Regions from separate parts of the Arthrobacter sp. CAN_A1 genome, predicted to be linked through region 1. Evidence: predicted binding sites of a transcription regulator. Region 1 holds the regulator's gene; the other holds the start of a gene.
What was found. Region 1 encodes LexA, which represses DNA repair genes until DNA is damaged. Its sites were predicted from a motif close to TCGAACANNTGTTCGA; they were not measured.
Positions count from the first base shown of each region.

Region 2: a site for LexA is predicted at 1,323-1,338, ahead of IWX62_RS10685 (LexA family protein). Genes of this name have one in related genera too.

Region 1 is NZ_JADOUR010000006.1:40,636-44,042, reverse strand. It holds gene IWX62_RS08700 (ATP-dependent DNA helicase) at 1-1,027, shown strand, start outside; gene lexA (transcriptional repressor LexA) at 1,103-1,759, opposite strand; gene IWX62_RS08690 (LysM peptidoglycan-binding domain-containing protein) at 2,212-2,571, shown strand; gene IWX62_RS08685 (histidinol-phosphate transaminase) at 2,729-3,407, shown strand, end outside.
Region 2 is NZ_JADOUR010000008.1:38,795-42,201, forward strand. It holds gene IWX62_RS10680 (Y-family DNA polymerase) at 1-792, opposite strand, end outside; gene IWX62_RS10685 (LexA family protein) at 876-1,307, opposite strand; gene IWX62_RS10690 (hypothetical protein) at 1,470-1,907, shown strand; gene IWX62_RS10695 (hypothetical protein) at 1,938-2,237, opposite strand; gene IWX62_RS10700 (CYTH and CHAD domain-containing protein) at 2,253-3,407, opposite strand, start outside.

The sequences.
Region 1 (3,407 bases):
CGTCCTGTCCGATGCCAAGGGCGACGGCCCAACCCCCGCCGACGGCGGACGCCAGCTGGCCAAGTCCCATGTGCTGGCGGTGTTCGAACTGTGTGAACGCCTCCTCACGGCCACCCCCGCGGGCGAAGTGCTGTGGGCCTCACGGCCCAGCACCTTCTCGCCTGGCACCGGGTACTCCCAGCCCGACGACGCCGCACCGGCCACGATCAACATTGCTCCACTGTCGGTGGCAGGGAAACTGCGGGAGGGCCTGTTCGCCGATCACACCGTGGTGCTCACGTCGGCAACGCTGGCGATTGGCTCCGAGTTCGGCCCGGTTGCCGGGTCGCTGGGCCTGGCCGGAGCGTCGGCTCCCTCCTGGACGGGCGTCGACGTCGGCAGTCCGTTTGATTACCCGAGACAGGGCGTGCTCTACGTCGCCAAAGACCTGCCGAAGCCTGAACGGGGTACCTCGGCAGAACAGCTTGACGAACTTGAGGTCCTTCTCAAAGCGTCCCGGGGCGGCGCGCTGGGACTCTTCTCTTCCCGCCGGGCCGCCGAGGAAGCTGCCGAGGCGCTGCGTCCGAGGGTGGATTTCGAGATCCTGTGCCAGGGCGAATCCTCGATGTCAGCCCTGGTCAAACAGTTCTCCGATGAACCCGACACGTGTCTCTTCGGCACCATGTCCCTCTGGCAGGGCGTCGACGTCCCGGGCAGGTCCTGTCGACTGGTCACCATCGACCGGATACCTTTCCCCCGACCGGACGATCCCCTGATGACCGCGAGGACCAGGGCGGTGGCCAAAGCCGGCGGCAACGGTTTCATGAGCGTTTCAGCGACCCATGCCGCCGTCCGGTTGGCGCAGGGCGCCGGACGCCTCATCCGGGCGACCGAAGACAGGGGAGTAGTGGCGATCCTCGACTCCCGGCTGGCCAACGCACGCTACGGGTCGTTCCTGCGCGCCGCGCTGCCACCCTTCTGGTCGACAACCGATCGCGCGACCGCGGTGGGCGTGCTCCAGCGCCTGGCCGGAGAGCCTGGCACCTAACGCGGCCAATCGCCGTCCGAACCCCATACCGCCCGGGGTGGGGGTGGTGGGGGTGAGTGGGGAGGTGGTGTGATGCTAGAGAGCGCGCATCACGGAGACAACCTTGCCCATGATCGTGGCCAGATCGCCGAGGATCGGCTCGTACTGGGTGTTCTGCGGGAGGAGCCAGGTGTGGCCGTCGCGTTGCCGGAAAGTCTTCACTGTCGCCTCGTCATCCAACAGAGCCGCCACAATGTCGCCGTTCTGCGCCTCCTGCTGTCGGCGGACTACCACCCAATCGCCGTCGCAGATGGCCGCGTCGATCATCGAGTCGCCGTAGACGCGGAGCATAAACAGATCTCCATGGCCGACGAGTTGACGCGGCAACGGCATCACATCCTCGATGACCTGATCAGCCAGGACTGGCCCGCCTGCTGCGATCCGGCCAACCAGCGGCACCATCGCCGCGTCCACCGCACCGCCGATCCCCGACGGGCCGTGGGAATCTGATCCCTCGGGCGCCCTCTTGTGATCGTGGTCGAGTGTCAGCGGAAGCAGGATCTCCATGGCGCGGGGACGTTTCGGGTCACGGCGGAGATAGCCCATCCGTTCCAGCTGTGACAGTTGATGCGTCACGCTCGACAGGCTGGCAAGCCCCACCGTGTCCCCAATTTCCCGCATCGACGGCGGGTAGCCGTTTGTACCGATGGCCCGCTGGATGGTTTCGAGGATCTTCTTCTGCCGGGCTGTCATGCCCTTGGGCACCTGCCGGCCGCGGGGGCGACCACGCGTAGGAAGCGGAGCGGGGGCCTGATCTGAAGTTTGTTCATCCAGTGGTCCGTCGGACTCTTTCACGGTCTCGGTCCCTTCGATAAGAATCCATGTACCCCGGCTGATCCCTGGATTCAGGGCGCCGAGCTTATTTTGTCAGAGGCGGATGATGTGCTGATTTCTGCTGGAACCGAACGTTCATCCTTGCCCTAACGGTAGGGGAGTTGGGACACGTTTTCAAACATTTGTTCGATCGTGTCTCGACAAAGTTCGTCAATGAGTGCTAAAAATAAGAAAGCAGCAATTCGAAGATAAGTTCGAATGAAACAGGTCAGTCCTGTTTTCGCTCGAACACTACCTTCAACCGTCACGGTTGGTTCGGGTTGAAACCCGGATTCGAATGGACTGATTCGAGAGTACAGAGAGGTCTATCCATGTCTGTCATCACCACACATCAAAACTCCCCCGTCGCCGAGAACGGCGCGGCCAAGCTCCGACTCACCCGTAGGGGCAGGCTCCTGCTGGTCGGGCTGCCAATTGTCCTGCTGGCGTCTGCCGTCCTGATGTTGTCAGGGTTCTTCAACTCGCCCGCCAAGGCCGCAGCCGAGGGTGGAGAGGTCACACAGACCGTCAGCGTCAGCGTCGCCGCGGGCGAAACCATCTGGCAGATTGCCACTGAGTTCGCTCCAGACCGCGATCCGCGCGACGTGGTCTCCGAAATCGTTGAACTGAACAGCCTGGGTACCTCAGTTCTCCAGGCCGGCCAGCAGCTGGACGTCCCGACCAATCGGTAAGACCTTCCAGAGGACTCATACCCCAGAGACTCTTTCGAGTCGCGCCATCCACGGCGGACCGGCCAGCCAGTCTCGGCTGCCGGGAGTCCCTCGGGGCGGGACGTTCGAAGTTTCCCCTGATTCTGCTCTTGCACGGCTCGGCGCATAACCTTGATAGGTGAGTGAACAGTTTGAGCGGTTGAGCCGGTTGCCCCTGCGTGATGATCTGCGGGGTAAGCATCCCTATGGGGCACCCCAGTTGGATGTGCCCATCCTCCTCAACGTCAACGAGAACACCTACGGCGTCCCCGACGACGTCAGGCAGGCAATTGTTGATGCGGTCAGCCGGGAAGTCGGCGGACTCAACCGCTACCCTGACCGGGAGTTCAGTGACCTGCGGTCCAACCTCGCGCGGTACCTGGGCCATGGGTTGACGCCTGATAATTTGTGGGCAGCCAACGGCTCCAACGAGGTGCTGCAGCACCTTCTCCAGGCCTTCGGTGGGCCGGGCCGGTCGGCGATCGGTTTCCCACCGACCTACTCCATGTATCCTCTGCTCGCCAGCAGCACCGGCACGCGCTACATCCCCGGTGAAGGCAATGAATCGTTCACCTTGGGCGCCGAAGACGCCGCGCGTCAGGTGCACGACTCCGGCGCCAACGTAGTCTTCCTCTGCTCGCCCAACAACCCGACGGGGACCGCCCTGGGCCTGGATGTGGTGGAAGCCGTTTACGAGGCGAGCGGTAAGGCCAACGCCATCGTGATTGTTGATGAGGCCTACGCTGAGTTCGCCCACTCAGACACCGTCAGCGCTTTGACGCTGTTGAAGGGACGTGAGCGTCTTGTGGTGTCCCGCA
Region 2 (3,407 bases), on a different contig from region 1:
CACCTGGTGCATACCGGGGACGGTGGTCACCGGCGTGGAGAACGAGCGGGAGAAGATCATCTGCAGTTTGTCGGCTCGTTCAGTGTCCAACTCGATGCAGGGGGTGCCGCGCAGCTCCAGGATGGTGCGCTGCATGAGGACGGAGAATTTCCGGCGCATCAGCAGCGGATCGGCGGCCCTGAGGTCGGCGATGGTGAGCACGCCGAGAGCATTGAGGCGTTTGCCGAGACGACCCGCGATACCCCAGACCCCCGTCACCGGGACGCGCGCCATAATGTGGTCGACGTGAGCGGCGGGCATGGTGTCCAGGTTGCACACACCGCCCATGGCTGGGTTCTGTTTCGCTACCCGGTTGGCAAACTTGGCGAGAGTTTTGGTGGGAGCGATCCCCACGCACACGGGCAGCCCGGTATGCAGCGCCATGGCGGTGCGGATGGCCCCGCCCTGATTGGAAAGCACCTGCGGCGACCCTACCAGGCCGAGGAACGATTCATCGATGGAATAGACCTCCTGCCAGGCGGCGAAGCGCCCCATCAACTCCATCGCCCGGGAGCTGAGGTCCCCGTACAACTCATAGTTACTGGACCGCTGGATGAGCCCCCAGCCAGGGGCCTGCGCAGCGATCTTGAACCAGGGTTCGCCCAGTGGAATGCCGAGGGCTTTCGCCTCGGAGGATCGCGCGACCACGCAGCCGTCGTTGTTGGACAGGACGACGACGGGAACCCCGGCGAGCCGGGGGTCGAACACTCTCTCGCAGCTGACGTAGAAGCTGTTGACATCCACCAGTGCTATCCGGGCCGGCCTCCTTCGGCCGGTCGTGGCCGCCGACGGGTGGTGCCCGGGGCGGTCCTGTGGCGGCTGACGGACGCCCGCCGCTACACGTAGTGCAGACAGCGGGTCACCACGCCCCACACCGTCAGGTCGGAGAGTTCGGCGACAGCGATGTCCGGATAGTCGCGGTTGTCGGCCTTGAGGACGACGCCGGTGGAGACCAGCTGCAGCCGTTTGATGGTCAGTTCGCCGTCCAGGATTGCCACGACCACGGACCCGTGCTGCGGGGATAGCGACCGGTCGACGATCAGCTCGTCTCCGTCGTTGATGCCGGCGTCGGACATACTGTCACCGGAGACCCGAACGATGAACGTGCAGGTGGTGTCCCTGATGAGGTGTTTGTTCAGGTCGATTCCGCCGTCGTAGTAGTCCTGGGCGGGAGAGGGGAATCCGGCGGGGACGGCGACCGGGCTGATGTCAGTGAGGTGTCCGGGCGGGGTTCCGTGCAACGGCGCAATGTGGGCTACAACGGTCACGGCGAATTCCTTGAATAGAACATATCTTCGAACAAAGTAAGCGTAGCACCTTCGCGTCGTGAGGAGGCGTGACACAGTGCTAGATTTCACGAGGACGCGGCGACGTCCCGGGGGCATCCGGCCCGCCGGGCCGCCGACGGTAAATGGAGTAGGACACGAACGATGGACTGGATCTGGTTCCCCGCGATTGCAGTAGTTGCCGCGGGATTCGGCTTCGCCGGTGGGTGGACGGCGCTGTCCATCGACCGCAGGCGCCGCCAACCCGAGGCTGCCCCCAGCCGTGATGCCGAAGTGGTTGAGCCTGCCCGGGCGCGGGAAGCTGATTGGTCGGTGTACTGGCAGAAGGACAACATCTGGGTGTTGACCAATTCCGGATCCGCGAAGGCGACAGCGGTTGACGTCCAGTTTGAGCAGTTCGCGGTCGAGTCGTCGAACCTGCGGAGCACCATGGCGACGTCGGGGGAAGCCTCCTTCAGCGGGTATCTCAGGGGCAAGAAGCCGGTGGTGCTCATCTCCTGGACCACCGAGGACAACGAACAGCGTGGACCGGCCCGGCGTGCAATCCCGCTGCAGGGCAACCGCCGCTGGCAGGACTGGTGAGTAGTCCCGGCACCCGGGTGCCGGGACAGCTCACGCCGGGTCGAGGACGCGACCCACAATCCACGCATGCTTGCCGACCTGGCGGCTGCGGCTGAACCCGAACTGGCACCAGCCCTGGGCGGCGCCGTCGTCGTCGAACACCACCGCCGCGTGCGCGCGGTCGGTGAAGACCCGCTCCTTTTTGGCTTCACGGTGGTCCAGCCCTTTCTGGACGCTTTCCGGGTGGAAGCCGATGCACCAGCACCCGCCGAAAACCCCGCTGTTGCGTTCCATCAGTTCAGCAAAAGCATCCCACGTTGAGGCGTCCAGCGGGCGGGTGGTGAGGGCCATGGCGTGCACTCCGTATCAGTCGAGGGTTGCGATCCTTTCCCGGAAATCCGCTTCAGCGGCGCGTTGAATCGAATGTTCTGCCTCGTGAAGCACCCCGTAGGCAAAGGTGTTGTCACCGGCGCGGCGGGCAGCCCGGGAGACCTTGAGGAGGAACTGCTGGAACAGCACGCTGTCGTGGTGCGTTCCCAGGATGTCCTGGATCTTTTCGGATGACTTCATTGACTTGCCCATCTGCGCGCCAAAGCTGAACCCCGAAGACCCATCGACGGACCTGAGCGCGTATCGCAGCCGCTTGGATTTCTTTCGCACATCATGCAGCCGCTCAAGCTGCGCGTCCAGGTCGGTCTCCCGGTTCGCCTGTCGAGCTAACTCCAGCACCCGGGCCTGCTGGCGTTTGACGGCCGGGGGCAGCAGCGACGCGGCCTTGCCGCCGTTCTTTTTGCCGCCCTTCAATGGGAGGCTGGACGTGAAGTCGTCGAGCGCATCCAGGGTGGTGAAGTAGTCGGTGGAGTTCAGTGACCGCAGCACCCGGGCCAGAGCTTTCTGGTGCTGCGCGGCTGACATTTTCTCAAGGCGCCTGATCACATGCCGCGGGATTGTTCCCGGTGGCTGCCGCGCGACTCCCTTCCTGACCAGGTCCTGCATCACCTCGGCATCCCGGGCAGCACTGAGTGTTCCGCCCATCAGTTTGAGCCGTTCCTCGAGGCGATCGGCTCGCTCAGCGTCGAGAAGCGGACGGTAGGTCTTGAGCATGCTGCGCAGGGTGCGGGATCTGACCCGCAGCTGGTGCAGGGACCCTTCCTCGTTGCGGCGGAACCGGAGATCCCAGACCAGCAGGTCCGCGGCGGCCCGGCGGAAGGAGGCGGTGAGGACATTCCTGACGGAGCCCGGCTTGCCCTCGGCGTGGGAGCTTTCGGGGATGCCGCCCAGGGCAGTGGCGAGTTTCGGCCCGCCGAGGCTGGGCGAGGCGCCTGCATTCAGCAGGCAGTCCTCGACGGCGTCCGCTACCCCGGCCTGTTCGTCGTCGGGGTAGGCATCGGCGCCCACCACCTCGGCCTCCCATTCCCGCCAGGACCGGGTGGCCCCCGTGGTCAGGTCTTCCGAGTCGACCAAATCATCGCAGATCTCGATCAGGGGGCTGCCAGCCGACCCGATCAGCGTGGTGATGGT